One region of the Arthrobacter rhamnosi genome, then DNA from elsewhere that is predicted to be linked to it. Evidence: riboswitches for the same ligand, from Rfam matches in the RefSeq annotation. Region 1 holds a riboswitch; each other region holds the start of a gene.

Region 1 (10,294 bases):
GATGTCCGCGATGGACTTGAGTTCGAGGACGACGTCCCGCTCGTCGCCCGGGATGCCGAGCAGGGCGAAACCCGGGGCCTTGCGCTTCTGGGAGGACAGCGCAGCGTTGCCGAGGCCGCCCTGACCACCGGCGGCCGCGACGAACTCGGTGCCCTCACCGACGAGGTCCGCGAGGACCTCGCCGTCCTTCGTCTTGACGACGGTGCCGTCCGGGACGGGAAGGATCAGGGTCTCCCCGCTCTTGCCACCGCGCCAGTCACCCATGCCGTTGCCGCCGTTCGTGGCGTGCCGGTGCGGGGCGTGGTGGTAGTCGAGGAGGGTGGTGGTCTGGTGGTCGACGCGGAGGATAACGTCGCCGCCGTCGCCGCCGTTGCCGCCGTCGGGCCCGCCGAGGGGCTTGAACTTCTCGCGGTGGACGGAGACGCAGCCGTGGCCACCAGTGCCTCCGGATACGTGCAGGACTACGCGGTCAACGAAGCTCGCCACGTTGGTCTCCTTCTACAAATGCTTCACTGTGCCGAGTCTAACCGGCTTAAAAGAAGGTGGGGCGAGCCGTAGAGGCTCACCCCACCCGAATGCTTGTGCATCGTGTGCAGGCAGATTTACTCTGCTGCCGCACCTACGATGTTGACGACCTTGCGTCCGCGACGGGTGCCGAATTCAACGGCCCCTGCCTCGAGTGCGAACAGGGTGTCGTCGCCGCCGCGGCCGACATTGGCGCCCGGGTGGAAGTGGGTGCCGCGCTGGCGGACGATGATCTCGCCGGCCTTGACGACCTGGCCGCCGAAGCGCTTGACGCCCAGGAACTGTGCGTTCGAGTCGCGGCCGTTGCGAGTGGAGCTTGCGCCCTTCTTATGTGCCATGAGTTATGCCTGCCTTCGCTGAAGTTTCGTACGTGACCGATCGATAGCCCGAAGGGACTATGCGATGCCTGTGATTTTGACGCGGGTCAGTTCCGAACGGTGACCCTGGCGCTTCTTGTAGCCGGTCTTGTTCTTGAACTTCTGGATGACAATCTTCGGTCCACGAAGATTCTCGACGATCTCGGCAGTGACGGTGACCTTCGCGAGGTCCTCCGCTGCAGAGGTGATCTTGACGCCGTCTACCAGAAGGAGGGCGGGAAGCTTGAACGTGCTTCCTGCCTGACCGGTGACGCGGTCAAGGGTAACGAGGTCTCCTACAGAAACCTTTTCTTGGCGGCCGCCTGCGCGGACAATCGCGTACACCACTTGGGAACTCACTTCTCTCGACAATCTTGACTTCTGATGAAAAAACCTGGGTGCGCCTCGGCAGCAAACCTGGAGGTTGCTCTTCGTGCCGGAAATCCCGCACCGTTGCTGCCAGACATGCCGGTTAACAGGCGGGTGCACCGAGGGTCTAGATTACGCCAGAACAGCATCTTCCTGCAAATCAGCGGGCTCGTGCCGCCCAGCGCCGGGGCCGTGGACGCGCGGAGCGTCGAAGAAGTCCCGTTCGTACGTGGCGGACCACCTGAACGCCGCGAGCATGGCGTTCCTCTCCGCGGGCGAGGCACGCCGGTGGGCATCGTCCGCGATCTGCTGCGCACGCGCGGTGGCTGCCGCGAAGCTAGGATCGGCGTAGGTGGCGATCCAGTCCGCGTAGGGGTGGGGGCCGGACGGAACGCCGTCGCCCACCTTCTCCTGCACGTGATCCCCGACGGTGGCGTAGAGCCAGAAGCACGGCAGCACCGCGGCCACGAGTTCCGCGTACGAGCCGCGTCCGGCGGCCGCCGCGAGGTGGTCGCAGTACGCCCGCGTGACGGGGCCCGCCTCGCCCTCGCCGAAGCGGGCCCCGGCTTCCCTCGCCAGCCAGGTGCGGTGCAGCTCCGCTTCGGTCTGCAGGCACGACGTCGCCGCCGTCAGCCAGAACAGTTGGTCGTCCTCCGAAGGGGCTAGAGCGGCGGCGCTGGCGAGCACGCGGGAGTACTCGCGGAGGTAGAGCGCGTCCTGCTGCAGGTAGTAGGCGAAATGGTGGGCGGGCAGGGTCCCCTCCGTCAGGCCGGTGACGAAGGGGAGCGCGAGGATCTCGTTCCGGACCGCCGTGGTGTCCCGCCAGGCCAGATCGGCGAAGCGGTGGTGCATGCGCGGGTCGACCGCGGAGTGGAAGTGGTGGACGGGTCCGCTGCCCGCTCCCACGTCCAGGAGGTCCGCGGCCTCGAGCGCCCCCTCGAGCCAGGATTTCGCTTCGCGGACGGCCGTGGGCCAGTCGGCGGTGGCGGCGTACCGGCTGGCGATCGCCGACGACAGGGAACAGCCCGTGCCGTGCGTGTTCACCGTGTCCACGCGCCGCCCGTCGAGGACCAGTGCGTCGTCGGGACCTCCCGGCGGGGAGAGGAGGGCGTCGGGACACCGCTCCCCCGGCAGGTGCCCGCCCTTCACCAGGACACGCGTGCCGAGCCGCGCCGCAAGGGTGCTCCCCTGGGCGAGTGCCTCCGGCCAGGAGGTCGCCGGCTCGGCTCCGACGAGTACGGCGAGTTCCGCGATGTTGGGGGTGACGAGCGACGCGCGACGGGCGACGTCGATGACGGCCCGTACGGCGTCGTCGAGCAACCGGGCTCCGCTCGTGGCCACCATGACCGGGTCGAGCACCACGGCGGGCGGGCGGGCGTCGTCGAGCCATCCCGCCACGCAGCGCGCGATGTCGGCGGAACCGAGCATCCCGATCTTCACGGCGCTGATGGACACGTCCTCGGCGACGGCGTCGAGCTGCTGCCGGAGGAACTCCGCGGGAGGGGTGTGCACGCCGGTGACGCCCCGGGTGTTCTGCGCCGTCAGGGCGGTCACGACGGCCATCGCGTAGCCACCGTTGGCGCTGATGCTCTTGATGTCCGCCTGGATCCCGGCTCCGCCGCTCGGGTCGGAGCCGGCGATGCTGAGGATATTGGGAATTCCGGACGTGGGTGTGGTAACCGCAGTATGCATGGGTGACATCCCTCCGCTAGGCGTCGGGCGCACGCGCCCGCTAGATCAGGTTCGACGGGTTTGATCTCAGCCCTGCATCCGGCAGGGCACCCCGTGTCGCGATCAAGCCTAGCGCAGCCAGGCAGGTCGAGGCAGCCGCGGGCCGGACCGCCGCGGGTCCCGGCAGCCGGTCGTCAACGCAGCCGGTCGTGCACGCAGCCGGTCGTCCACGGGAACGCGGAAGGCCGGAGTCCACTGGGACTCCGGCCTTCCGTGCGCCGGACGCACCGGCACCTGGCTGCTACAGCTCCGAGGCGGGTACACCTACGCCGAAGATGAGCGGCTCGGACGCCGAGGCCTCCGGCCTCCGCACAGGCGCCTGGGCCCTGGCGACATGCCGGGTGCCGGAGGGTTGCGCGGCGGACTCGGCGGTCTGCGTCTCGATCGTGGTGTCCGCGGCGCCCTGCGCGCTGCGGGCGACGCGACGGCGCGGGCGGTTTCGCCGGGCCGGCGCCTCCGCGACGGGGACCTCGGTGCGGACGGGTGTCTCCGGCGCGCTGTCTGCGCTGCCGCCCTCACTGCGTCCCTCATCGCCACCCTCACTTCGGACCTCACTGCGGACCTCACTGCGGACCTCACTGCCACCCTCGGGCGCCTGGAATCCGTCGGCTCCCCCGGCTGCAGCATCGTCGCCCGCGGGCCTCCTGTTGAAGGCCTCACTCAGGCTGTCGAGCGTCAGGCGGGTTGCCGGCACCTCCGGGCTCTCCTGGACGGTCGGGCGGCGGTTGTCCGCGCGGGGCAGCGTCACCGTCTCGCCGTTGATCGTCAGGACCGCCTCCGTCACCTGGATGTCGGCGACCGCGGCCGGGTGCTCCTCCTCGTGGTGGTGCGTGGCGGCAGCGATGCTGGCGAGGGCGGCGCGTGCGGCCTCCGCCTTCGCCGCGCGGTCGGGGCTGTCCGCGACAGGAGCCACCGGCTGGACCCCGTTCTCGTCCTGCTGCTGGCCGCCGCGGCCCCGGTTCCGCTTGCGCTCGCTCCGGGAGACCCTGTCCTGGCGCGCGGGCTGCTGGGTATCCGGCACGGCGGTGTGGCTGCGGTGCTCCACGGGCTCCATGTGGGTGACCACGCCGCGGCCCGCACAGTGCTCGCAGTCCTCTCCGAAGACCTCGAGCAGGCCCGTACCCATGCGCTTGCGGGTCATCTGGACGAGGCCCAGCGAGGTCACCTCAGCGACCTGGTGCTTGGTCCTGTCCCGGCCGAGGCATTCGACGAGGCGGCGCAGCACGAGGTCGCGGTTCGCCTCGAGCACCATGTCGATGAAGTCGATCACGATGATCCCGCCGATGTCGCGGAGCCGCAGCTGGCGCACGACCTCCTCGGCCGCCTCGAGGTTGTTCTTCGTGACGGTCTCCTCGAGGTTGCCGCCGCTGCCGGTGAACTTGCCCGTGTTGACGTCGACCACGGTCATGGCCTCGGTGCGGTCGATCACGAGCGAGCCGCCCGACGGCAGGAACACCTTGCGCTCCAGGGCCTTCGAGATCTGCTCGTCGATGCGTGAGGCGGCGAAGATGTCCTCCTCGCTCGTCCACTTCTCGAGCCTGCCGACGAGGTCCGGAGCGACGTACATGACGTAGGCCTCGATGGTGTCCCAGGCCTCCTCGCCCGAGACGACGAGCTTCGAGAAGTCCTCGTTGAACACGTCACGCACCACCTTGATGGTGAGGTCGGGCTCGCCGTACAGCAGCTCGGGTGCGAGGGTCTTCGTGGAGCCGGCCTTGCGCTCGATCTCCTCCCACTGGGCACGCAGGCGGTTGATGTCGTGCGTCAGCTCTTCCTCGCTGGCGCCTTCGGCCGCGGTCCGGACGATCACGCCGGCGTTCTCCGGGAGCCTGTCCTTGAGGATGCGCTTGAGGCGGTTGCGCTCGACGTCGGGCAGCTTGCGGGAGATGCCGGTCATGGAGCCGCCCGGGACGTACACGAGGTAGCGGCCGGGCAGGGAGATCTGACTCGTGAGCCGCGCACCCTTGTGGCCCACGGGATCCTTGGTGACCTGGACCAGGACGGGATCACCGGACTTCAGCGCGAGTTCGATGCGGCGCGGCTGGCCGTCCAGGCCGGCGGCGTCCCAGTTGACCTCGCCTGCGTAGAGGACGGCGTTGCGGCCGCGTCCGATGTCGACGAAGGCGGCTTCCATGCTCGGCAGCACGTTCTGGACCTTGCCGATGTACACGTTGCCGATCAGCGAGTCCTGCTGCGTCTTGGACACGAAGTGCTCGGCCAGGATGCCGTCCTCGAGCACGCCGATCTGGATCCTGTCGTCGCGCTGTCGCACGATCATCTGGCGGTCCACGGATTCGCGGCGTGCGAGGAACTCGGCCTCGGTGATGACCTGGCGGCGACGGCCCGTGTCGCGGGATTCACGACGGCGCTGCTTCTTGGCCTCGAGGCGCGTGGATCCGCGGACGCTGGTCACGCGGTCGGAGACGGGCTCGCTGGCCTGCCGGGGAGCCCGGACCCGCGTGACGGTGTTGGGCGGATCATCGTCCTCGCCGCCGGTCAGCTCGAGGTCCTGGTCGCCACGGCGACGACGGCGGCGACGGCGTGAGGTGACGCCCGCACCCTCCTCGGGCCCGTTGGAGCGGGACCGGTCGTCGGAGTCCTCCGTTTCGGCGTCGTCCGTGCCGGCCTCGGCGGGGGCGGCATCGCGGGTGCGGTTCCGGCTACGGCGGCTGCGGCGTGAACGGCGACCGGACTCCTCGGAATCCTCCTCCTCGCTGTCCTCCTCGCTGGGCGGGGTGATCTTGACGGACGGCACGGAGACGGTGCTGAGGTCCGGGGCGTGGAACAGGAGGGACAGCGGTGACTCGGGGATGGCGAAGGGGTCGAAGCGGTTCTCGGCCGCCGGCTCGTCCTCCTGTGCTGAGTCCTCGGGCGCGGCGCCGGGCGATTCCTGGGGTTCCGTGGCAGCGGCCGACGTGGAACCCGCGACGGGGGTCGTCGCTGCTCCGGCGTCCGCTGCTCCGGCGTCCGCTGCTTCCGCGTCGTCCGCCTGCACGGGCTCGGAGGCCCGGCGGCTCCGGGTCCTGGTCGTGCGGCGCGCGCGGGTCGGCTTCTCCTCGGCGGGCGAGTCGGCCTCGGTGCCGGCCGCATTCCCGGCGCTGTCTGCTGGTACCGCCGGGGCTTCGGCGGGGGCCGTCCCGGCCGCCGCCTCGTCGGATGCGGTCACGGGGGCGAGCGCATCGGTGGGGGTGGTCTCCGCGGGGGCGGGCTGCTCCACCGGGCGGGCGGGGCCTGCTTCGGCCGTCGCGGCACGACGGCGGGTGCGGGGCGCGCGGGTGGATGCGGCGGGCGCGGCGTCGGTAGAGGACACGGTCTGCGAACCGGCCGTGCCGTCCATCGGCACGTCGGACCCGGACGGGATGGGTGCCTCGGCTGCGGTCTCGTCGGTGACGACGACCGGCTTGCGGACCCGGGTGGCCCTCTTGCGGACGGGTTCGGCGGCCGCTGCCGCCTCGGGTGACGGCTCCGGCGCCTTGGGAGGCGCTCCGGCCGGTGCGCTGGCGGTACGGCGCTTCCTCGGCGCCTTCACCGGTGCGGCCTGCTCCTGGGCGTCCTGCCCGGCAGCTGATGCTTCCGGTGCGTTCTGTTCGTTCCCCAGCTGTTCTGACTGATCCATAGGTGCCTGCTCCAAGCCCCTGCGGCACCGGCCACATTCCAGCGCCCTCCAGGGCGGTATGTCGGACCGCCGCGGGCCCTTCGCCCGGCGGCTGACCGGAAGTCGTTGTCATGTCGTCCGGGGTCACACCGTCATTGGGGTGCGGAATCACTCGGAGACCAGTGGCGCTTTTCCAACTCAGCCGCCCTTGTCGACGGTGGGTCCCGCCAGCGGATTCCGCCTACTTCCGCCGACGGGGCGGACTCGGTAGGACGGAAGCATCGCTCTCGGAACGGAAGCCTGTCACTGGACCGGCGGGGGAATGTGGTTCCCCCGCCAGCCTTCGCCATTGTCTCACACCACCCTTCGAAAGGGACTCCCGACCCGCACCGGACCCGCCCGGGATCGGGCCTCGGGATCAAGGCTCGGGACGGCGGCTCGGGACTAGAGCTTGGGACTAGAGCTTGGGGATCTGACCGGTCGCGGGCGCCTGGTCACCGGCGAGGGGCCGCGCGACGGGCACCTTCGTTCCGAGGACCTGTGCAACGACGTCGTGCGTGATCTTCTGGGCGGTCAGGCCGACCCGCTCGAGGACCTGGTTCCGTGAGCCGTGGTCCAGGAACTCGACGGGGAGACCCACCTCGTTGAGGGCGGTGTCGACGCCCGCCGACCGCATCTCCTGCCGGATCCTCGACCCGACGCCACCAGCGCGCACGCCGTCCTCGATGACGATCACGATGCGGTGTTCGGAGGCGAGGTCGATCACCGAGCGGCGGACCGGCAGAAGCCAGCGGGGGTCGATCACCGTGGAGCTGATGCCCTGCGCGCCGAGCCGGTTGGACACGTCGAGTGCCAGTTCGCTCATGGCGCCCACGCTGATGATCAGGACGTCGTTGGAGCGCGAGCCGGCAGGCCTGCGGGACAGGACGTCCACCCCGTCCTGCAGGCGTTCGACGGCCTCGACCTCGGCGCCGACGGAGCCCTTGGAGTAGCGCACGACGCTCGGGGCGTCCGAGATGGCGACGGCTTCCCGCAGTTCCTCCCGCAGCCGGGTGGCGTCGCGGGGCGCAGCGAGGTGGAGCCCCGGAACGGCCTGCAGCATCGCGAGGTCCCACATGCCGTGGTGGCTCGCGCCGTCGGGCCCGGTGACCCCTGACCGGTCGAGGACGATCGTCACGCCGGCCTTGTGCAGGGCGACGTCCATGAGGAGCTGGTCGAACGCGCGGTTCAGGAAGGTCGCGTAGAGGGCGATGACGGGGTGCAGCCCGCCATACGCCATGCCGGCGGCGCTCGTGAGGGCGTGCTGCTCGGCGATCCCGACGTCGAACACGCGCTCCGGATGCCGTGCGGCGAAGCGGTGCAGCCCGACGGGGATCAGCATGGCCCCGGTGATGCCGACGATGTCCGGCCGCTCGTCCGCGATGTCCGCGATCTCGTTGGCGAACACGGACGTCCAGGACTGCTGGCCCGCGGCGTCCACCGGCTCACCCGTTTCCGGGTCGATGATGCCGACGGCGTGGAACTGGTCGGCCTCGTGTGCGCGGGCGGGCGCGTAGCCGTGGCCTTTCTCCGTGATCGCGTGCACGATCACGGGGCCCTCGTAGTTCTTGGCGAGGTGGAGCGCCTGTTCGACGGCCGACTGGTCGTGGCCGTCCACGGGACCGACGTACTTCATGCCGAGGTCCTCGAAAAGGCCCTGGGGCGCCCACCAGTCCTTGATGCCCTTCTTCATGGCATGGAGGCTCTTGTAGCTGAACTCGCCCACGGGGCCGCCGGTCTGCATGCGCTGCTTGAACCAGTCGAGGGTGCGCTCGTAGACGCGGTGGGTGCGCACGGAGTCGAGGGTAGGACGCAGCGAGGCGAGGTAGTCGGCGACGCCGCCGATGGTAGGGGCGTACGAGCGGCCGTTGTCGTTGACCACGATCACGACCCTGCGCCGCTTGTCCGCGGCGATGTTGTTCAGCGCCTCCCAGGCCATGCCGCCGGTGAGCGCGCCGTCTCCGACCAGGACCACCGTGTAGCGGTCACCTTCGCCGCCCAGAACGCGGGCCCGGGAGATGCCGTCCGCCCAGGAGAGGGAGGACGAGGCGTGGGAGCTCTCGACGACGTCGTGCACGGACTCCGCCCGCGACGGGTAGCCGGACAGCCCGCCCTGCTGGCGCAGCGTGCTGAAGTCCTGCCGTCCGGTGACGAGCTTGTGCACGTAGGACTGGTGGCCGGTGTCGAAGATGATGCTGTCGCGAGGCGAGTCGAAGACGCGATGGATGCCGAGGGTCAGCTCGACCACCCCGAGGTTGGGTCCCAGGTGCCCGCCGGTGCGCGAGACGTTGCTGACCAGGAAGGCGCGGATCTCCTTCGCGAGTGCTGTCAGCTGCGCATGGCTGAGCTTGCTCAGGTCCTGTGGGCCGTGGATCGTCTCCAAGAGTCCCATCGGCGCCTCCTCGGTTCGTTTGGTGTGGCGGGTCGTCGCCCTCGATCCCGTTAACTCTAACGTCGGGGATTCGGAGCGGTGCCATCCACAGCTTGCTCCCGCCGGGTTCGAGCCCCGCGGCGCGCTCAGGCCGGAGGCGGCAGGATCCGCGCGAAGGACTCCATGTGGTGCGTGTGCGGGTACAGGTCGAAGACGCGCAGCGCGTCGAGGGACCACCCGGCGCCGAGAAAGTAGCCGAGGTCGCGCGCGAACGACGCCGGGTCGCAGGACACGTAGCCGACGGCGCGGGGGCGGGCCTGCACGATCTGCCGTACGACCTTCCTGCCTGCTCCAGCCCTCGGCGGGTCGAGCAGGACGGCGTCGAGTGGTTCGGTCCATCGGCCGAGCACGGCGTCCACTCGGCCCTGCACAATGGACACGTGGTCCTGCCCGTGGAGGTTGCGCCGGGCGTCCCGGCTGGTCCCGGGTGAACCCTCCACCGACAGCACCGCGCCGTCCGGTCCGACGGCGCGTGCGAGCGGCACGGTGAACAGGCCCGCTCCGGCATAGAGGTCCGCGATGCGCTCCCCCGCCGCGGGCTGCACCCCGTCGAGCACCGCCGTGACCAGGGCCTCCGGCGCGCCCCGGTGGATCTGCCAGAAGCCGGCTCCGGTCACGCGGTAGTCGATGCCGAGGACGCTCTCCTGGAGCCACGTCCGGCCCTTCAGTCGCTGGACCTGACCGGACTCCGCATCGAGCACGCCCACCGAGGCGCCGTCGATAGAGGACGCGACGGCCGCGACGCGGCGCGGCGTCGTGCCGGCGGCCGGAACGAGCAGCACGAGGGGCTCTCCCCCGCCCGAGGGCGCGGCGACGTCGACCCGCTCGATGCCGGTGAAGTCCAGCGTCCACAGTCGGAGGTCGTTGATCGCCGCGACGGCCAGGGGCATGTCCCGGACCGGGAGGACCGCGTGCGAGCGGTGCAGGTGCATCGCGAGACGCCCGGCGGCGTCGACGGCGAAGGCCGCCCGGGTGCGCCAGGCCAGCCCGTCCGCCGCCTCACCGGGCGCGGCTTCGACGGTCACCGTCCGGTCGGTCTTCGCCAGGCGGGACAGCTGCTCCTCGAAGATCTGCGCCTTGAGCCTGCGCTGCTCCGCAAGGTCGATGTGGCCGAACTCGGCCCCGCCGACCGCCGAGCGGCCCCTGGCCGAGGCCTTGAGGGCATCGGCGACGGGCCACGGGTGGGCCACCCGGTGCGGCGAGGCCTGCAGCACCTCGACGGCGTCGGCCCGCCAGAAGCTGGCGTCG
Region 2 (10,294 bases), on a different contig from region 1:
ACCCCTTCGCCATGAATGGGAAGCCGGGCGCCGGGTCACCTAGCCTTGAGGGGTGGTTCTCCCCCAGTCCCCCGCAGTGCGCGTCGCCCTGTCCGTGGCCATCGCCACCGGGTTGTACGGGCTCTCCTTCGGCGCGCTGTCCGTCGCCGCCGGGCTCGACCTGGCGCAGACCATGGCGCTGAGCCTCCTGCTCTTCAGCGGCGGTTCCCAGTTCGCGTTCATCGGCGTGATCGCCGGTGGGGGCAGCGGGATCTCCGCGATGTCCGCGGCGGCCCTGCTCGGGATCCGCAACGGCGTGTACGGGATGCAGGTCAACGTACTGCTGCGTCCCTCGCGCTGGCGGAAACTGGCGACGGCGCACCTCACCATCGACGAGTCCGTGGCCACCGCTACGGGCCAGACCGATCCGGACGAGCAGCGCCGCGGCTTCTGGGCCGCCGGCATCGGCGTGTTCGTGCTGTGGAACCTCTTCACGCTCGTCGGCGCGCTCGCAGGCAACGCCATGGGCGATCCCGCGCGGTGGGGGCTCGACGGCGCCGCGGTCGCCGCGTTCCTCGGCCTGCTCTGGCCCCGGATCCGGGCGAAGGAGCCGGCGGCCATCGCCGTCGTGTGCGCCGTGGTGACACTGCTGGCGGTTCCCCTCGTGCCGCCGGGTGTCCCGATCCTCATCGCCGCCGTCGTGGCAGCCACCCTCGGGCTCGCAGGTGTCGGCCCTGCGACAGAGGGCCTCGAGCCCGACGTGGAGCCGTACCACGCGGAGGCCGAGCACCGCGGGACCAAGGGGGCCGCGTGACACTCTGGGGATGGATCCTGCTGGCGTGTGCGGTGTCGATCGCCACGAAGTTCCTCGGTTTCCTGGTGCCCGCGAAGCTGCTCGACAACCCCAGGATGCTCAGGGTGGCCGGGTCCCTGACGATCGGCCTGCTCGCCGCGCTGACTGCCGTGAACACGTTCGCGTCCGGTCAGTCGGTGGTGCTCGATGCGCGGCTGGCGGCCCTCGCCGCGGCCGCCGTCGCGCTCTGGCTGCGGGCGCCGTTCCTCCTGGTGGTCGCGATCGGTGCCCTGGCGGCCGGGCTCGCACGGCTGCTCGGCGCGGCGTAGGGCCTCCCGGCAGCGACCGGGGTAGGGGGCCTCCCGGAGGGCTGGATCAGGTGGTCGGGCGCGGCACGAACATGATCAGGGCGACGCCCACGAGGCAGACGGCCGAGCCGACGAGGTCCCAGCGGTCGGGGCGGAAGCCGTCGGCAAGGACGCCCCACGCCAGCGATCCGGCCACGAAGACGCCGCCGTAGGCAGCGAGGATCCGCCCGAAGTTCGGGTCCGGCTGCAGCGTCGCCACGAAACCGTACGCCCCGAGCGCCACGATGCCGAGACCGGCCCACCACCACGGCCTCCCTTCTCGGACGGCCTGCCAGATGAGCCAGGCACCACCGATCTCTGCCGCCGCAGCCAGCACGAACAGGAGGGTCATGCGCAGGATCGTCATGGCCCCAGTCTGCCCGAGGGCGCAGCAGGGGCTGCCCTCCGGCGGCACCGCCGGGGCAGGACGGGCGAGGGGACGCGCTAGGACGTCCCGACGACGCCGGCGGTCGCCCCGGCGATGGCCGCCTCCTCGTCGGTCGGCACCACGAGGACAGGGAAGGCCGACGACGGCGTGCTGATCGCCCGGGCTTCCCTGCTGCGTTCGCCGTTCCTTTCCTCGTCGAGTTCGAGGCCGAGGGCGCCGAGTTTCGTCACGACGGCGCTGCGGAAGGCTGCCGCGTTCTCGCCGATGCCCGCGGTGAAGACGAGTGCCTGCGCGCCGCCTACGGCCACGTGGTAGCCGCCGACGTACTTCGCGAGGCGGTAGGAGGCCACCTCGATGGCGAGCTTCGCGCGGTCCCCGCCGGACTCGGCGGCCTCGGTCACCGAGCGCATGTCATTGGTGCCCGTGAGGCCTTTCAGTCCGCTGTTGCGGTTGAGGAGTGCGTCGAGGTCCTGCTCCGAGTACCCCTCCCGCATCAGGAACAGCAGGATCGACGGATCGATGTCGCCGGAGCGCGTGCCCATCACGAGTCCTTCGAGGGGCGTGAAGCCCATCGACGTGTCGACGCTCCGGCCGTCGCGCACGGCCGTCACGGAGGCGCCGTTGCCGAGGTGCGCGATGACGCCCGTGAACGTGTCCGTGCCGAGGAGCTCCGCTGCGGCGCGGGCCACATAGGCGTGTGAGGTCCCGTGGAATCCGTAGCGCCGGATGCCGAACCGCCGGTACAGCTCGTCCGGCACGGCGTACCGCCATGCGTGCTCGGGCAGGGTGCGGTGGAATGCCGTGTCGAAGACGGCGACCTGCGGCATGTCCGGCCACTTCTCGGTGATGGCCCGGATTCCCGTGACCGCTGCGGGGTTGTGGAGGGGAGCGAGTGGGTTGAGTCGCTCGATGGCGCGGGTGATCTCGTTGTCGATGCGCACGGGCTCGCTGAAGCGTTCCCCGCCGTGCACCACACGATGGCCGACGGCGTCGATGCTCCGCCCCCCGAGCGCCGCGGTGACCTCGCTGTCCACCTGGTCGAGGGCGGCCGCGTGGTCGGGCACCTCGGCTTCGCCGATACGCTCCACGAGGCCCTCCGCCAGGACGTCGTCGCCCTCGCGTACCTGGTACTTGAGCGAGGATGAGCCGGAATTGATGACGAGGATGATCATGGGGTCCTGTCCTGGAAGAGGGGCGGAAGAGGGGCGAGCGGGGCGGGCGGGGGAGCTAGGCCGGCTGCTGCTGGGCCTGGACCGCGGTGATGGCGACGGTGTTGACGATGTCCTCCACGGTGCAGCCGCGGGAGAGGTCGTTGACCGGCTTGCGGAGGCCCTGCAGGACGGGTCCGACGGCGACGGCGCCCGCGGACTGCTGCACCGCCTTGTAGGTGTTGTTGCCGGTGTTGAGGTCCGGGAAGATGAACACCGTCGCCTGGCCGGCCACCGATGAGCCGGGGAGTTTCGATGCGGCGACCGATGCGTCCACGGCGGCGTCGTACTGGATGGGGCCCTCGACCGCGAGGTCGGGTCGCTTCTGCCGGACGAGTTCGGTGGCGCGCCGCACTTCGTCCACGGCTCCGCCGCTGCCGGATTCACCCGTGGAGTAGGAGAGCATCGCGACACGGGGCTCCACGCCGAACTGGGCTGCCGTCTCCGCAGAGGCCACTGCGATGTCGGCGAGCTGCTCCTCATTGGGGTCGGGATTCACCGCGCAGTCCCCGTAGACGAGGACGCGGTCCTGCAGGAGCATGAGGAACACCGAGGAGACGATCTTCACGCCGTCCTTGGTCTTCACGAATTCGAGCGCAGGGCGGATGGTGTTCGCCGTCGTATGGGCGGCACCGGACACCATGCCGTCCAGCTTGCCGAGCTGCACCATCATCGTCCCGAAATATGCCCCTTCCAGCATGCGTTCGCGAGCCTGGTCGAGGGACACGTTCTTGTGGGCCCGGACCCGCGCATACTCCGCGGCGAATTCATCCCGCAGCTCGGAGGTCGCGGGGTCGACCAGGGTGATGCCGGTCAGGTCCACGCCCTGGCCCGCCGCCAGCTCCCGCACCCGGGCCTCGGGTCCGAGAATCGTGAGGTCGCAGACATCGCGGCGGTGCAGGATCTCGGCGGCCTTCAGGACACGGATGTCCTCGCCCTCGGGCAGCACGATGTGCCGCCGCTCGGACCGCGCGCGCTGGATCAGCTCGTGCAGGAAGCGCAGGGGGGTCATGCTGACGGGCCGGGGGAGTTCGAGCCGCTCCAGCAGTTCGCTCTCGTCCACCTGCCGCGACCAGGCGCCGAGGGCTGCCGCGGCCTTGCGGCGCAGTCCGCTCGCGATCTCGCCCCGCACCTCGCTCACGCGCCGGGCGGCGGTATAGGTGTCGTCGTCGAGCGCGAAGACGGGGAACGGCGCCTGCGCGAGGAGGGCGAGGATGTTGGGGTCCGGTGCCAGACCGCCGGTCAGGAAGAGGGCCGACGGCACCGGGAATTCGGGGGAGAACGACGACGCCAGGGTCGCCACGAGGACGTCCGCCCGGTCGCCCGGCACGATCACCAGGGCGCCGTCCCTGAGCAGGTGCAGGAAGTTGCCGACGTTCATGGCGGCCACGCGCACGCTGGTGACGTCGCGCTCGAGGTTGGAGTTGCCGGCGATCTGGCGCGCGCCCAGTTCCGTGGCCACCTCGGAGACGGTGGGCTGGGAGATCTCGGCCAGTTCGGGGATCACGTAGACGGGGCGGCCGGAACGGCCGGGCCGTACATGCTCGCTGATGGCGGCGACGGCGTCATCGGCGGCCCGGTTGACCATGATCGCGAGGAGGGACACCTTGGCGGCGTCGAGTTCGCGGCGTGCCACGTCGACGGTGTCCGCCGCCTCGTCGACCGACATGTCCTTGGCGCTGATGACGGCGAGCACCATGGCGCCGAGGTTGTTGGCGAGGCGCGCGTTGAGGTCGAACTCGACGGCCGCGTCGTTCCCGGAGAGGTCCGTCCCCTCGACGATGACGACGTCGCACTCCGCGGCGATCTCGCTGTAGATCGCGACGCAGCGGGCGTCGATCTCGGCGCGGTCGCCGGTGACCAGCAGGGCTCGGGCCTCGGCGCGGGTCAGGCCCCCGCGCGCACGGCTGTCCGGGAGGTCGAACGCGCGCTGCATGAGGCGCACCATCGGATCCGCATCGGGATCGTCACCCTCCACGATGGGCCGGAAGAATCCCACGCGGTCGGCGTGCCGGTACAGCATGTCCGCAAGCCCCAGGGAGATCAGGGACTTGCCGGAGCCGTTGGTCATGGCGCTCACATATATTCCGCGGGTCATGGGCCCAGTCTTGCAGGGTCCCCGGACCCCCGCCATAACGGGTGTCACGCCGTCGGGGCGGGTTCCGCGCCGTCGGAAAGGCAGGGATAACCGGTCCAGGGCGTACGGGGACGCCTGTTCTGCCGTCTCGGTAGGCGGCCTCCGCGCCCTCAGCCGAGGGGTGCGCGCGTGTCCGTCTCCGGGCCCCATAGTCCGCCCGCTGCCACCAGCAAGCCTGCGAGGACCAGCAGGGCGGCGATCGGGGCGCAGGTGCCGAAAGCAGCCTGGAGCGGAGGCAGATAGTAGGGGTAGAGCGCGGGCACCACGATGGACAGGCTGTACCCGAGGCCGTAGCCGCTGGAGCGGACGCCGCCGGCGAAACGTTCCGAGAGGTACGCGCCGACGGGCCCGTACACCGATACGGTCACCACCTGCAGGGCGGCGCAGAGCACGACGACGGCTACCGGACCCTCCACGGCGAAGATGGACAGGAAGCACACCGGGGCCAGAACGGCGGCCAGCACTCCGAAACCGACGAAGAAGAGCCGTCGTCCGAGAAAGGTGGACAGGTGTCCGCAGAGCACCATGGCGACGGCGGAGACCGCGGTGGCGCAGAGCAGGGCGAAGGTGACACCACGTCCGTCGAAGGTGCCGGCCCTGGTCAGTTCCGCCGTAAGGGTCGGGATCGCCATATAGGTCAGCAGCCAGAGTCCGGTCATCAGGGTGAAGGTCTGCAGGAACACCCGACGGTCGGGACCGACGAGGACATCCCGCAGGGGGAGCGGCACGGTGACCCGGGCTACCGGAGCGTCCGCCACCTGGCGCCGGTAGTACCCGAGCATGACGAGCGCCAGGATGCCGCCGACGACGAAGGGCACGCGCCAGCCCCAGGCCGCGTAGGACGCAGGACCGAGGACGGCCAACAGCACGAGGACCAGGGCCGCGATGGTCGTATTGGCCACGGGGGACATCGCCATGATCAGCCCGCTGGCAAGCCCTCGCCGTCGGGGTACGGACCACTCCATGGCCAGCGGGACGGCAGAGGTGTACTCGCCGCCGAGGAAGACGCCCCCGAGGAACCGCAGTGCCAGGATGAGCACCACCGTTCCCCAGCCCAGGACCTCGTGACCGGGGACGGCGGCGATCAGCAGTGTGGTGGCGGCGATACCGGCCAGGGCCACCTTCGTGACGGCGGTGCGTCCCACCCGGTCGGCGATGGGGCCGAGGACCGCAGCGCCAAGGGGGCGGCCGATGAGCGTCGCGGTGAAGACGAGCCCGGCGGCCGCGATGACATTCTCCGCACCCAGCAGGGTGCTCGCCGCGGGGGCGAGGGCGATGACCGGAAGGAAGATGTCGAACTGGTCGACGAAGTTCCCGAGGATCCCGCCCCGGACGGCGTGGCGCGCCCGCCGTTCGTCAGTGGTTCGCATCGTGGCCGGGGATGCCATGGAGGGATGGGGCATTGCATTCTCGCTTCCTTCGCCGGCATGATCCGGGGCAGGTTCGGCGGTCGAAGCTGCAGCAGCTTCCTCTCAGCCCTTGCCGGGGCTCCCGCGGGAATAGGTGGCTCCATCCTGCCATGCCGCGGTAAGAGCCCTTGACCTTCGTGCTCACCGGGCATAACGTACAACCACATGGTTGTAAATCAGATGAGTGAGGACGAGGTGGACCGCCTGTTCCAGGCGCTCGCCGACGCGACACGGCGGGATATCGTGGCGCGCGTCCTGGTCGCCGAGTATTCGGTATCCGGCCTGGCCGAGCAGTACGACATGAGTTTCGCAGCGGTACAGAAGCACGTCGCCGTGCTCGAGCGAGCCTTTCTCGTCACCAAGGAGAAACGCGGACGGGAGCAGATCGTGCGGGGACAGGTCGACGGCGTGCACAGGGCCCGCCGCCTGCTGGACGACTACGAAAGGATCTGGCGACAGCGGGTCGAACGGATCGAAGAGATTCTGGATGAGGACTAGGAAGGCATCATCATGGCGGTCATCAGTACGGAGAAGGACACCGAGGCACTCAACTTCCGGCTCGTCGCGGAGTTCGACGCGGGGGTGGAACGCGTCTGGCGGATCTGGGAGGATCTGCGGCAGCTCGAGCGGTGGTGGGGACCGCCGACGTGGCCCGCGACCTTCGACTCCCTGGAGTTCGTCCCGGGCGGGCGTGCGGCCTACTACATGACCGGTCCCGACGGCGAGAAGGCGCGGGGCTGGTGGCGCATCACCGGCGTCGAGGCGCCGCACCGCCTGACGTTCGACGACGGGTTCGCCGACGAGGACGGCGAGCCGGTGGCGGACATGGGCGAGACCCACGCCGAAGTCACCCTCGAGGACCTCGGCGGGCGGACGCGCATGACGATGACGACCTCGTTCGAGTCCCTCGAACAGCTCGACCAGATGGTCGCGATGGGCATGGAGGAGGGCCTCAGGCTCGCCCTCGGGCAGGTCGATGCGCTCCTCGCGGAGGATGCCTCCGTCTGATCCGGCCGGGCTGCCCGGTGCCTCCGGTGAGGTACCGGGAGAACAGGAAGGACCGCCGAAAAACGCTTTCGGCGGTCCTTCCTGTCGGCTCGGCGGAGTGCCAGGCGCCCTTACGCGGTCCGGGGCTTGCGGTTGGGCAGTGCGAGCTTGAAGATCTTTCCCCAGGTGGAGGCGACCTGCTTGGGCAGGGGGCCGGTGGTGTAGGGCAGGTTGTAGCGCGAGCAGATGTCGCGGACCTTCACGGCGACCTCGGCGTACCGGTTGGACGGCAGGTCGGGGAAGCAGTGGTGCTCGATCTGGTGCGACAGGTTGCCGGTCATCAGGTGCATGAACTTCGAGCCGGAGATGTTGGCGGAGCCGATCATCTGCCGGACGTACCAGTCGCCGCGGGTCTCCCCCTCGACCTCCTCCTCCGTGAACGTGTCCGTGCCCTCGGGGAAGTGGCCGCAGAAGATGACGGCGTGTGCCCAGAAGTTGCGGATGGCGTTGGCCGCGAGCGTCCCGTAGAGGGCCTGCTTGCCGGAACCCGTCAGCATGGCGACGGCCGGGGTGGCGGCGTAGTCCTTGGAGAACTGCGTGAGGACCTTCTTGCCGACGGCCTTGAGGTCGCGGTTCATGTCCTCCTTGGACTTCAGGCCTTCCTTGTACTCGGGGATCTCGAGGTCGTACAGGGCGATGCCCCACTCGAAGACCGGCGCCAGGATGGCGTTGTACAGGGGGTTGCCGAGGTTGAAGGGGCGCCACGGCTGGTCGGGGTCCATGCGGAGCAGGTTGTATCCGACGTCCCTGTCCTTGCCGATGACGTTGGTCCAGCGGTGGTGCAGGTCGTTGTGCGTGTGCTGCCAGGAGCGGGCAGGGGTCACGAAGTCCCACTCCCACGTGGTCGAGTGGATGTCCGGATCGCGCATCCAGTCCCACTGGCCATGGAGCACGTTGTGGCCGATCTCCATGTTCTCGAGGATCTTGGCGACGCTCAGCATGGCCGTGCCGGCGACCCAGGCGGCCTTGTACTTGCTGAAGAGGAGGGTACCGCGGCCTGCGAACTCGAGACTGCGCTGGACCTTGATGACGCGGCGGATGTATGCGGCGTCGGTCGCCCCCCGCTTGGCGAGGATCTCGTCACGCACGGCGTCGAGCTCGCGGCCGAGTTCCTCGACCTGCTCGTCCGTCAGGTGCTTGGCGGCGTCGGGGCGGACCAGGGGGTGGCCCGACGCCGCAAGGGCGCCCGGGCGGGTCAGCGTGGTGGTCATGGGGACTCCTCCGTTGGGGGTTAAAGGTCGAGGTTCACGGGCCCGGCGGCCGCCGAGACGCAGGTCTGGATGAGCTGGCCGGGTTCGTTGTGCAGTTCACCCGTCCGGAGGTCCCGGACCTGCCCGGCACGCAGCGGGATGAGGCAGCTGTGGCAGATGCCCATGCGGCAACCGCTCGGCATGAGGATGCCGGCATCCTCGCCGATGTCCAGCAGCGGGGTGTCGCCGTCGGCCTGTACCTCGCGGTCGGACTGCTCGAAGGTGACGAGGCCGCCGTCGTGCCCGGCGCCGGCGGTGAGGTCGGTGGTGAACCGCTCGATGGTGAGGGTGCCCGTGCTGGCCTGCGCCTCGGCTCCGGCCGTGATGCTCGGGGCGGTGCGGGCGGTCTCGAGGGCTGCCTCGCGGTTCCAGAGTTCCTCGGCCGAGTTGAGGAAGCCCTCTGGGCCGCAGGCGTAGGCGGCGCGGGACCGCCAGTCCGGGCAGAGGTCCGCGATGGTCTTGGCCGTGAACTCCAGCCTGCCACGGGCGCTCGTGAACCAGTGGCGGACCGTGAGGTTGGGGAACTGGTCGGCGAGCTCGTCCAGTTCCTCGCGGAACAGGCTCTTCTCCGGCGTGCTGTTCGAGTTGATGAGCACCACGTCGGCGTCCGGGCGTCGGGGGACCAGCGTGCGGATCATGGACATGACCGGAGTGATGCCGCTGCCCGCCGTGAGCATGAGCAGGGACCGCGGGTGCTCGGGAAGGACGAAGTCGCCCTGCGGCGGCGCGAGGAACAGGACGTCCCCGTGCTTGGTGTCCCGGACCAGGACGTGCGACACCGCGCCGGCGTCCTTGACCGTGATGGCTGGATCGTGCCCGGCGGCGTTGCTCAGCGAATAGGAGCGCCAGTGGCGGACGCCGTCCAGTTCGACGCCGATGCGCGCCCACTGCCCGGCCTGGTGGCCGTGCCAGCCGTGGCCGGGGCGGAAGTAGATCGTGGCGGAGTCCTCGGTTTCGCGCACCACGCGGGTGACGACGCCCCGGAGCTGGCGGGAGGAGTACACCGGATTGAACAGGGCGAGGAAGTCTTCCGGCGTGAGCGGGGTGATGAGCGCGGAGGCTACACGCGCCAGCTTCGTGAACCGGATCATTGCACCAACGATATAGCCTCTCCCGCTAAAATTCTTCACTCTTCGCATACAGTTGACGGAGTTGCATTGTCGTGGAGAGATAGATCGGGGCCGTCCGGATGAGTTCTGACGAGGTTGTGGGAACTCCTCCCGAGCCGCCCTGGCTCGCCCTCCCGCCCCAGGTGAGCGACCGCCTCCGGCCGCTCACGGGCGATCTGGTCGAGGCCATCATCCAGACCGTCCCCCAGCTGGTGCCGGCATATGCGCGTCCGATCGAAGGGGGCTTCGGCCACGCACTGCGCCTCGGGGTCGCCGTCGCCCTGGAGCGGTTCCTCGAGTTGCCGGGCACGAGCCTGCCCGCACTGTCCGACCAGAGCCGCCAGCTGGTGGCCGGCCTGGGCCGCGGCGAATTCCGCCAGGGACGCAGCATGGATTCGCTGCTCGGGGCCTATCGGATGGGTGCGCGCGTGACCTTCCGGGAGATGTCGCGCCGCTCGATGGAGGAGGGCCTGGGCTCCGCGGTGGTGGTGGACCTCGGGGAATCGATCATGGCCTACATCGACGAACTCTCCGCGGTCAGCGCCGAGGCCTACGCCTTCGAGCAGTCCGAACGGGCCGGGGCCGTCGACCGCCGTCGTGCGGAACTGCTGGAACTGCTGCTCCTCG
Region 3 (10,294 bases), on a different contig from region 1:
TGCCGACGGCGATGCGAAGAGGTTGCCCATCACGGCTCCGTGGGCCAGGCCTGGCCCCACGAGGCCGCCGAAGGCCGGGTAGTGTCCGCTGCCGCCCCCGATGACGAGGGAGACCGTCGGTGCTGCGGGGCGGCCGGCGCGGACGACGCCGCCCGGGATCTGCTGGACCCAGCGCGATGCCGCGGCCGCGAAGCCGCTGATCATCTCGTCGACGAAGTCTCCGGGCTCATTGAACAGTCGCGTCATTGCGATTCCTCCTGGTCGTTTTCCTACATTCTATAGGATCTGCACGATCAGGCAATGCCCTCGGAGCGCGGCCCGCAGCAGGTCAGCCGGAGGACCGCCGGTCGGCCCGGCTCGGCGCGGGCTGGTATCCGCCGGCCGCGTGCAGGGCCCGGGCGGCGTCCTCCGGGCGCGAGGCGGCAGCGACGAACCCGTCCGGCCGCACGAGGTACAGGATGCCGGGCCGGAGGGGTGTCGATCCGGTGGTCGGAAAGCGGTGGAGGGGGAGCCCGAACTCCCGCGCTGCGGCTTCCGCGTGCCGGATCCCTGCCTCGTCCGCTGCATACAGGTGCAGCTGCCAGGTCGCAGAGCGCAGCACGTCGAAGTTCTCGCCGGTCCACTGCAGCCGCCTCCCGACGACGGCGTCCCGGCGTCGGCGCACGGTGCTCCCGTCCATCCAGTAGTGGATGCGGATCTGGCCGAGGTAACCCGCGAGCCGCCGGCCGACCGGCAGGCGGGGGAACAGGGCGACGGCGACCGGCAGTACGACCCGGGGCACGTACCTGCGCACGGCCATGACGACCTTCGAGGAGGACGTCAGGCCGCGGAACACCAGGTCCGTCGTCGTGAGCAGGCGCACCGCCACGGGCCGGCGTTCCGCCTCGTACCGGCCGAGGAGCGTCTCGGGTGCACGCCCCGCGACGACGTCGGCGAGCTTGAACGCGAGGTTGTGGGCGTCCTGCAGCCCCGTGTTCATGCCCTGCGCGCCGACCGGGGAATGGACGTGGGCGGCATCCCCAGCCAGGAACACGGAACCCGTGCGGAACTGCGCGGCGATCCGGTGGTGGATGCGGTAGGTGGAGAACCAGCGGTAGTCCTCGTAGGTCACGCCGAACGCCTCGGCCATCCGGCGCCGCGCGAAGTCCTCGGTGACGGACGGGGCGTCGTCGTCGCCGGCGGTGCCGATGAGCCGCTGGCCGTTCCTGCCCTCCTCGTCGGGCCGCATGGGGAAGGCCAGGAGGAACTCGGTCGCCTCCTGGCGGATGTTGACGGTGGCGGGAGGAAGCCCGCTCACTCCCACCGCATCGACCAGGTAGAAGGTCTGCCGGCTGGTGGTGCCCTCGAACGCGATCCCGGACAGGGTACGGACGAGTGAGGACGCCCCGTCGCAGCCGACCGCGAACCGCGCGGACACGGTTGCCGTGCCCATGGGCCCCTCGACGACGGCTCCGACGCCGCCGTCCACCTGGTCCAGGGACCGCAGCCGGTGCCCCCAGCGGACGGACCCGCCGAGTGCCTGCAGGTTGTCGACGAGGAGCCGCTCGTTGGCGCTCTGCTCCAGCATGTGCATGCCGGGATAGGGGGAGAGCCCCCTGCCGAGGCCGCCCAGCGGGACCGGCGCGAAGGCCCTGCGCCCGAACCCCGGCCGCACGGACTCGGCGTGCACGGCCTCGGCCAGCACCCGGTCCACGACGCCGAGCTGGTCGTAGATCTCCATGGACCGCGAGTGCACGCCCAGGGCACGGGACTCCACCGTCGGGCCGTCCTTGCCGTCGATCAGCACCACGCGCACGCCCAGTCTCACCAGCCAGTTCGCCAGCATCAGGCCGGTGGGGCCGGCTCCCACCACCAGGACGTCGACGCTCCCGGGGTCGTGCCGTTCGTCCTGCTCCATCGCGGGCCTCCTCGCCGGTGTCCTGGTCAGCGGTCCAGGGTCGTGCAGACGCAGGCCCGGTTGCCCTCGGCGTCGGCCAGCACGGTGAAGGACGGCGCCCGGGTGGCGTCCACCACGGTGCCTCCGGCGGCGACCGCCGCCGCGATGCGGGCGTCCGCCGCGTCGTGCGGCACCCAAAGGTCGAGGTGGAACCGCTGCCGCGGCGTCTCGTGCGCGTCGGTGTGCTGGAACCACAGGAGCGGAACGCGCCCGGAGGGGTCGACGACGTCGTCGCCGTCCACCGCGCCGGCGTCCCCGGTCAGCAGCGCCGCCCAGAACGGGCCGATCGCGGCCGGGTCGGCGGTGTCGAGGGCGAGCTCGACGACGGCGGGAGCCGCGGGGTCGGCGGCGATGCCATGCGCCGAGGCGAGTTCGCTGACCGCCCTGGCCAGCCGGACGTCACGCTCCGTGATGCCGGACGCATCATGGCTGAGGAGCTTCACGTCGACGTGCCGGTAGGTCAGCACGACGTCAGGGTGGTGGTCCATCTCCTCGGCGAGCTCGCCGATGGCCGCGACGAGGGCGAGGCCGGTGGCGAAGTTCCCGGTCAGGAAACGGGCGTGGAGCGCCTGGGCCAGCTTCCGCCAGTCGCCCAGGCCGGCGTCGAGGATCTGGCGGGTGCCGAGGATAGTCATGCGGCCAGTATGGCCCCGTCGGAGAGGCAGGAGAAGGTCTGCCGCCCACGCAGTCGACGGCCGCCCGGTGAGGCTGTGATTTGACTCTCAGTTCCCTACGGTTCAGGGTTTTATGTCTGTCATATCCGTCTTTACCCACGCAACCGCCGCTGCCTTCCTGCCCCGCGGCTGCGGAAGGAACACCTCCTCCATGTCTGATCCCGTACTCTCGGCGCCGGCCTCGACCCGCGCCACCGGCCGTTCCAGCTCCTCGCCCCACCTGACCCGGGCGCTGAGCAACCGCCACATCCAGCTGCTCGCCATCGGTGGTGCCATCGGCACCGGCCTCTTCATGGGCTCGGGCAAGACCATCTCGCTTGCCGGTCCCTCCGTGATCTTCGTCTACATGATCATCGGCTTCATGCTCTTCTTCGTCATGCGCGCCATGGGGGAGATCCTCCTGTCCAACCTCGAGTACAAGTCCTTCAGCGACTTCGCGGGCGACCTGCTCGGACCCTGGGCCGGGTTCTTCACCGGGTGGTCCTACTGGTTCTTCTGGGTCGTGACGGGCGTCGCCGACATCGTCGCCATCTCCGGCTACGTGGACATCCTCGCCCCCGGGACCCCGCTGTGGATCCCGGCGCTGGCCACCCCCGTGGTGCTGCTGCTCCTGAACCTGCCCACGGTGAAGGCTTTCGGCGAGGCCGAGTTCTGGTTCGCCATCATCAAGGTCGTGGCCATCCTGGCCCTGATCGCCACCGGCATCGTCATGATCGCCACGCATTTCACCTCTCCCGCAGGGCAAGTCGCGAACCTCGCCAACATCTGGAACGACGGCGGCATGTTCCCGCACGGGCTGTTCGGCTTCATCCTCGGCTTCCAGATCGCCATCTTCGCCTTCGCCGGCATCGAACTGGTCGGCACCGCCGCCGCCGAGACGAAGGACCCCGAGACGACGCTTCCCCGCGCCGTGAACTCCATCCCCATCCGTGTGCTGCTCTTCTACGTCGGAGCGCTCACCGTCATCATGGCGGTCAACCCCTGGCGGACCATCGATCCCGCGAACAGCCCCTTCATCGGCATGTTCACCCTGGCCGGCCTCGGTATCGCTGCCGTCGTCGTCAACCTGGTGGTGCTGACCTCCGCCGCCTCGAGCGCGAACTCCGGCATCTACTCCACGTCGCGCATGGTGTTCGGACTTGCGCAGGACGGCAACGCCCCGAAGGCCTTCGGCACGCTCAGCCGCCGCCAGGTGCCGCAGAACGCTCTCCTGTTCTCCTGCATCTTCCTGCTCGCCGGCCTGATCCTGCTCTACTCGGGTGACTCCGTGATCGGAGCCTTCACGATCGTCACCTCGGTGGCCTCGGTCCTGACGATGTTCGTCTGGTCCATGATCCTCATCAGCTACCTGGCGTTCCGCCGCCGCCGTCCCGAGCTGCATGAGCGGTCCGCGTTCAAGATGCCCGGCTCCGCGTTCATGCCCTACGTGGTCCTTGCCTTCTTCGTGTTCATGCTCGTAGCCCTCGCGCAGGCCGAGGACACCCGGCTGGCGCTCGTCGTGACGCCGGTGTGGTTCCTCCTGCTCGGAGCGGCCTGGTACGCCAACCGGAAGACGCCGCTGCAGCAGGCCCGCATCGAGGAGCACAAGGCCACGGTGCAGGCCGAGCAGGCGGCACGCGCAGGCCGCTAGGTCCCGGCACCACCGCTCCGGAAGACCGCTCCGGAAGACTGCTCCGCAAGACCGCGCGGAAACACCGCGCGGAAGCACCGAAGGACCGTCCCCTGGAAATCGCTTGGGGGGCGGTCCTTCGTCGTCCTCCCGGAGTGCGGAGCGGCGGGGACACCGATGGGCCCGGGTGCGGATGCCATACTGCAGGGATGGCCAAAAACAGGACTCCCTCCGGCCGCATCCTCGCCGCCCGCGTCGACGACGACCTGAAGGAGCGGCTGCGCGCCGCAGTGGTCCATCCCCACCTCCTTTTCGCGGGCAAGGCCGCCCTCGCGGCCGCGCTCGCCTGGACCTTCGCGCTCGCCATCCCGGGGGAGGCCTCCCGGTACCCGTACTACGCCCCGCTGGGCGCCCTGCTCGCGCTGTACCCGACCGTCGCGGGAACGCTCAGGTCGGGACTGCAGACGGTCGCCGGCCTCACGATCGGGATCATCCTGGCCCACATCGCCGGATGGGCGGGAGACCCGGACTGGCTGACGATCGCCTTCGTCGTCGGCGTGGGAGTGCTCCTCGCGGGCGCCCTGCGGAGGACGGCGGGCGGCGGTTCCGGGATCGCGTCCGCCGGGCTGTTCGTCCTGGTCATCGGCAACGATGACCTCGGGTACTCGCTGGGCTACTTCGTCCAGACCGTCGTGGGCGTGGGCGTGGGCCTTGCCGTCAGCGCGCTGATCCTGCCGCCGCTGAACCTGGACGATGCCGTGGGACAGGTGAGCCGGCTCCGTAGGACGGCGTCCCGCCAGCTCCAGGAGATGGGCGAGGCGCTCGAGGAGGACTGGGAGGCGGATGATCCGCGCTGGCCCCAGCGGCGGGACGACCTGACCGCCACGGTACGCAATGCCCGCGAGGCCCTGCAGTACGCGGACGAGAGCAGGAAGGGCAACGTCCGGCGGCGCTTCCACCCGCATGACGCGGACCGCGACCACCGGCACGTCGAGGTCCTCGAAGCCGTCGCGACCCACACGCTGAACATCACCAACATGCTGCAGGACGCGCTCCATGGAACATCCCGCGAGCAGCCCCTGCCCGCCGCGGTCCGGCCGCCCCTCCAGCAGGCCTTCACCGCCGTCGGCGACGTCCTGGACCTGTGGACGGTGGAGGAGGACGACGCCGGGACGCTGCGGGTGGCCGAGCGGAGCCTGAAAGCGCTCGAGGTCGCTGCGTACGAGTCCTCGTCGAAGGACGTCCCCTTCGGTGCCGCGGCCGCGATCGGCATGAACCTGCACCGCATCCTGCAGGCCGTCCGGCAGGAGCAGGAAACAGGCCGGGCGGCCTAGCGGTACTGCCGGGGGACACAACGAGGGGCACCCCGAAGAGTGCCCCTCGTCACTGGATGAAACTTCCTGCGTGGAACCGCTCAGGTGAGGTCGCGGGTCTTCGCGAACCGGTCGATCGCCTTCTGCGTGGAACGGTTGGTGAGCACCTGGATGGTGGTGCTCACCACACCCGAGACGATCGCGAACACCAGGGCGGAGCGCAGGGTGTTCTCCAGCCCGTCCTTGCTCTTCGGTGGCGCTTCACCCGTGATCTTCTCCCACAGGAAGTCGACGAGCTTGGTCCCCACGAAGCCGGCGCCGACGCTCATGCCCGCGCCGAGCAGCTTGAACAGTACGTTCATGTCTCTCCTTCTGGTCCGGTAGTCCTCCGCCTAGCCTAGCCGCGGCGGGCGGCCCCCGGCACAGCTGCACGCACGGGGCCGGCCCTGCACGAGGAGCTCATCTGCCGGGGCTCCCCCTGCGGTGTAGGATCGGTAGCGCTCAACCAACATACGACAGGGGAGCGCCGACCGGCAGCATGCTGCGGGAACGGGCGCTGAGAGTGCGGACCGCCGCAGACCCTCGAACCTGATCCGGCTAGTACCGGCGAAGGGAGTCGAGTTCTCAGAGTGCACGGAAACTGCCCCGGCGGTCCCCGGCACCCTCCCCTCCTGTACCTCAGGAGGAATCACCATGGCATCATCAACCGCCCTCAACGGCACCTCTCCCCGCACCCGCCAGTGGCGCGTCGTCGACATCGTGGTGGCCTCGGTCATCGCGGTCGCCGTCGGCGTCCTGTTCTTCGCATGGTCCGCGGGGTACTCGGGCATCAGCGTGCTCACGGCGGGCTTCCCGCCCCTGGCCGGCCTGTACTCCGGCGGCTGGCTCATTGCCGCCGTCCTCGGCGGGCTCATCATCCGGAAACCCGGCGCGGCGATCTACTGCGAGGTCCTCGCCGCGGCCGTCGAAGCCCTGCTCGGTTCCCACTTCGGGATCACCGTGCTGCTCTCCGGAGTCATCCAGGGGATCGGCGCGGAGCTCGTCTTCCTGCTCTTCCTCTACCGGAAGTGGAACCTCCCGGTAGCGCTGCTCGCCGGTCTCGGTGCAGGCCTCGCGCTCGCGATCAGCGAGAACATCCTCTACAACGCGCTGTGGACGTTCGAATTCAAGCTCCTGTACACGGTGTTCGCAGCCATCTCCGGCATCGTGATCGCCGGGCTGCTGTCCTGGCTCGCCATGCGGGGCCTCGCCCGGACGGGCGTCCTGTCCTCGTTCGCCGCGGGCCGCACGGCGGACGTGTGACACCAGCGCAGGCACCCTTCCCGGGCCCCGTGCACGTCCGCGCCCGGGAATGGGGCTGGCGTCACGCCGGCCGGAAGGCCTTCGCCGCACGCCGGCTCGATCTCGACATCCCGCCGGGGGAGCGCGTCCTGCTCCTCGGCGCCTCGGGCGCGGGCAAGTCGACCGTGCTCGCCGGTCTGGCCGGCCTGCTCGGGACCGGCGACGAGGGCGAGCAGGAGGGTGAACTCCTGCTCGACGGCGCGCAGCCGGCCGGCGCCCGGGGGCGCGCCGGGCTCGTCCTGCAGGACCCCGAGACGCAGGTGGTCCTCGCCCGCGTGGGCGACGAGGTGGCCTTCGCGGCCGAGAACCTGTCGGTGCCGCGCGAGGAGATCTGGCGGCGCGTGGGCAGGGGGCTCGACGACGTCGGGCTCGACCTCCCGCTCGGCCACCCCACGGCGGCGCTCTCCGGCGGCCAGAAGCAGCGACTCGCGCTCGCGTCCGTCCTCGCGATGGAGCCGGGGCTGCTCCTGCTCGACGAGCCCACCGCGAACCTCGATCCCGAGGGAGTCCTCGAGGTGCGCGACGCCGTCGTCCGCGTCCTCGAGCGCACCGGAGCCACCCTCGTCGTCGTGGAGCACCGCGTGGCGGTATGGGCCGACGTCGTCGACCGCGTGGTCGTGCTCGATGCGGGCGGAGGGGTCCTGGCCGACGGGCCGCCCGCGACCGTGCTCGCCGGGGGCCCGACCCGGGACCGGCTTGCCGCCGCAGGAGTCTGGGTCCCGGGATGGCAGCCGGTGGTGGGCGGACCGCTCCCCGCCGGTGGCGGGGAGGCCCTGCTGTCGGCCTCCGGTCTCACCGTCGCCCGCACCAAGCGGGGACCGGCCGCCGTCGAGGACCTCGCCGTCGAGGTGCGCGCGGCCGGGGCGCTGAGCATCACCGGCCCGAACGGGGCCGGGAAGTCGACCGCCGCCCTGACACTCGGCGCCCTGCTCCGCCCGCGGGCGGGACGGCTGGAGGCATCGGCGGCCCTGGCCGGGACCGCCGCGGGTGACCCGTTCCGCTGGCGCTCGTCCGAGCTGGTCCAGCGCATCGGGACGGTCTTCCAGGAGCCCGAGCACCAGTTCCTCACGGCGACCGTCGCCGACGAACTGGAGTTCGGGCCGCGGCGGGTGAGCGGAGCCCCGGACCTGCACCGCGTGGCGGAGGTGGCCGAGCGACTCCGCCTCACCTCTCTGCTGAAGGCCAATCCCTTCACGCTGTCCGGCGGGGAGAAGCGGCGCCTGTCCGTCGCGACGATGCTCGCGACCGCCCCGCGCATCCTCATCCTCGACGAGCCGACGTTCGGCCAGGACGCGGGAACGTGGGCCGAACTCGTCACCCTGCTGCGCGAGCTGATCGACGGAGGCGTCTCCGTCCTCTCCGTCACGCACGACGCCGATTTCATCGCAGCACTGGGCGGCGCCACCCTGCACATCTCGGGCGGAGCGGGACGGCTGGTGACCCGATGAGCACGGACCACCCGACCCCGGTGCTGACCGGGAAGACCCTGCTGCGGGCCAATCCCGTGTCCAAGCTCTTCGCCGCCGTCGTCATCACGCTCGCGCTGATGGCGAGCATTGACTGGGTGAGTGCCGCGGTGGTCCTCGCCTGCGAACTCGTCCTCCTGCCCCTGCTGGGCATCAGCGCGCTGGGGCTGGCGCGGCGGATCTGGCCGCTGCTGGTCGCCGCGGCGATCGGCGGCTACGGGACCGCCCTGCTGGCGGAGAAGACGGGGCGCGTGCTGCTCGACGTCGGGCCGCTCCTCTTCACCGAGGGGTCGGTGGCGTCCGGCATCGCGGTCGGGTTGAGGGGACTGGCGCTCGCGCTCCCGGGCATCTTCCTCCTGCTCACCACGGACCCCACGGACCTCGCCGACGCGCTCGCACAGAAGCTGCACCTGCCGCACCGGTTCGTCCTGGGGGCGCTGGCGTCGCTGCGACTGGTCGGCCTCCTGGTCGAGGAGTGGGAGGCTCTCGGGCTGGCCCGGCACGCCCGGGGCATCGGCTCGGACGGCTCGATCGTCGCGCGGACCCGCAACCTGCTGGGGCAGTCCTTCGGGCTGATCGTGCAGGCCATCCGGCGGGCCACCCGGCTGGCGACGGCGATGGAGGCCCGCGGATTCGGCGGAGGAACGCGCACGTGGGCGCGCGAGAGCAAGCTGGCTCCGCTCGACGCCGCTGTCGCCGCCGTCGGCCTCCTGATCGCCGCAGGTGCAGTGACGGCGGCCGTCCTGGCCGGGACCTGGAACTTCCTCCTGTCCTGACCGGGACGACCGCCGTCGTGTCCTGCTGGTCCTGCGGTGGCGCCTACAGCACGTCCGAGAGGAACGACTTCAGGCGCGGCGTCTGCGGGTTGTCGAAGACCGCGGCCGGCGGACCGGACTCGACGACGACACCGCCGTCCATGAACGTCACGGTGTCCGAGACGTTGCGCGAGAAGCCCATCTCGTGGGTGACGACGACCATCGTCATGCCCGCCGTGGCGAGGTCCGCCATGAGGGCGAGGACGCCCTTCACGAGCTCCGGGTCCAGTGCGGAGGTCGCCTCGTCGAAGAACATGACCTCGGGGTCCATGGCGAGCGCCCGGGCGATGGCCACCCGCTGCTGCTGGCCGCCGGAGAGGTTGCCCGGACGGACGTCGGCCTTGTGCTTGAGGCCCACCAGGTCCAGCTGCGCGAGGGCCTTCTCCCGGGCCTCGTCGGCGGACATCTTCCGGAGCTTGCGCAGCGCGAGGGAGACGTTGTCCACCACGGTCTTGTGCGGGAAGAGGTTGAACTGCTGGAACACCATGCCGAGGCGGCGGCGCAGCTCGTCCGGGTTGTCCTTCAGTACCGACCGGCCGTCGAGCAGGATGTCGCCCTTGTCCGGTTCGATCAGGCGGTTCAGCACCCGCAGGAGCGTCGACTTGCCGGACCCGGAGGGGCCGATGACCGACGCCGTCGTACCCCGCTCCACGTGCAGGTCGATGCCGCGCAGCACATGGTTGGAGCCGAAGGAGAGGTGGAGGTCCCTACCGGTCAGGGTTCCCGATTCGAGAGTCTTCATGCCTTCGCTCCTTCACCGATCTTCGCGGCCAGTTCGTCGGGCTCGGGCTTCTCCCGCTTGCCGACCCGCAGCCGGTTGTCGATGTAGTTGACCAGGTGGGTCAGCGGGATCGTGAGGCACAGGTACAGGGCGGCGGAGGCGATGAGCGGCGAGAGGTTGCCCGTGTTGCTGGCCGCATCGTTGCCGATCCGGAACAGCTCACGCTCGCTGGTCAGGAGTCCGAGGAAGTAGATCAGCGAGGACTCCTTGATCAGCGCGATGAACTGGTTCACCAGGGCGGGCAGCACGCGCCGCACGCCCTGGGGAACCACCACGAGCTGCATGGAGGAGCGGTAGCTGAAGCCCAGTGCGCGCGAGGCCTCCAGCTGTCCCTTTTCCACACTCTGGATGCCGGAGCG

The links. A riboswitch is a leader RNA that binds a small molecule or an ion and turns the genes downstream of it on or off. The one in region 1 is predicted to bind thiamine pyrophosphate.
Region 2: it holds a riboswitch for thiamine pyrophosphate, as region 1 does, so the genes downstream of both, ACX80I_RS06400 (MFS transporter) here and thiD (bifunctional hydroxymethylpyrimidine kinase/phosphomethylpyrimidine kinase) in region 1, are expected to answer to the same signal.
Region 3: it holds a riboswitch for thiamine pyrophosphate, as region 1 does, so the genes downstream of both, ACX80I_RS11445 (ECF transporter S component) here and thiD (bifunctional hydroxymethylpyrimidine kinase/phosphomethylpyrimidine kinase) in region 1, are expected to answer to the same signal.

The regions. Positions count from the first base shown of each region.
Region 1 is NZ_JBTNDT010000003.1:368,558-378,851, forward strand. Features, by position in the region: gene obgE (GTPase ObgE) at 1-486, opposite strand, end outside; gene rpmA (50S ribosomal protein L27) at 603-863, opposite strand; gene rplU (50S ribosomal protein L21) at 921-1,229, opposite strand; gene thiD (bifunctional hydroxymethylpyrimidine kinase/phosphomethylpyrimidine kinase) at 1,383-2,942, opposite strand; TPP riboswitch at 2,934-3,046, opposite strand; gene ACX80I_RS08450 (Rne/Rng family ribonuclease) at 3,223-6,597, opposite strand; gene dxs (1-deoxy-D-xylulose-5-phosphate synthase) at 7,034-9,007, opposite strand; gene ACX80I_RS08460 (class I SAM-dependent RNA methyltransferase) at 9,133-10,294, opposite strand, start outside.
Region 2 is NZ_JBTNDT010000002.1:424,119-434,412, forward strand. Features, by position in the region: gene ACX80I_RS06375 (AzlC family ABC transporter permease) at 53-793, shown strand; gene ACX80I_RS06380 (AzlD domain-containing protein) at 790-1,101, shown strand; gene ACX80I_RS06385 (YnfA family protein) at 1,148-1,486, opposite strand; gene ACX80I_RS06390 (acetate/propionate family kinase) at 1,564-2,679, opposite strand; gene pta (phosphate acetyltransferase) at 2,735-4,813, opposite strand; gene ACX80I_RS06400 (MFS transporter) at 4,963-6,255, opposite strand; TPP riboswitch at 6,250-6,357, opposite strand; gene ACX80I_RS06405 (ArsR/SmtB family transcription factor) at 6,427-6,759, shown strand; gene ACX80I_RS06410 (SRPBCC family protein) at 6,772-7,269, shown strand; gene ACX80I_RS06415 (fatty acid desaturase family protein) at 7,380-8,519, opposite strand; gene ACX80I_RS06420 (ferredoxin reductase) at 8,540-9,649, opposite strand; gene ACX80I_RS06425 (PucR family transcriptional regulator) at 9,748-10,294, shown strand, end outside.
Region 3 is NZ_JBTNDT010000005.1:88,476-98,769, reverse strand. Features, by position in the region: gene ACX80I_RS11475 (dihydroxyacetone kinase family protein) at 1-246, opposite strand, end outside; gene ACX80I_RS11470 (FAD-dependent monooxygenase) at 329-1,897, opposite strand; gene ACX80I_RS11465 (4a-hydroxytetrahydrobiopterin dehydratase) at 1,924-2,571, opposite strand; gene cycA (D-serine/D-alanine/glycine transporter) at 2,762-4,240, shown strand; gene ACX80I_RS11455 (FUSC family protein) at 4,429-5,553, shown strand; gene ACX80I_RS11450 (DUF4235 domain-containing protein) at 5,634-5,894, opposite strand; TPP riboswitch at 6,040-6,164, shown strand; gene ACX80I_RS11445 (ECF transporter S component) at 6,226-6,834, shown strand; gene ACX80I_RS11440 (ABC transporter ATP-binding protein) at 6,831-8,321, shown strand; gene ACX80I_RS11435 (energy-coupling factor transporter transmembrane component T family protein) at 8,318-9,115, shown strand; gene ACX80I_RS11430 (amino acid ABC transporter ATP-binding protein) at 9,159-9,896, opposite strand; gene ACX80I_RS11425 (amino acid ABC transporter permease) at 9,893-10,294, opposite strand, start outside.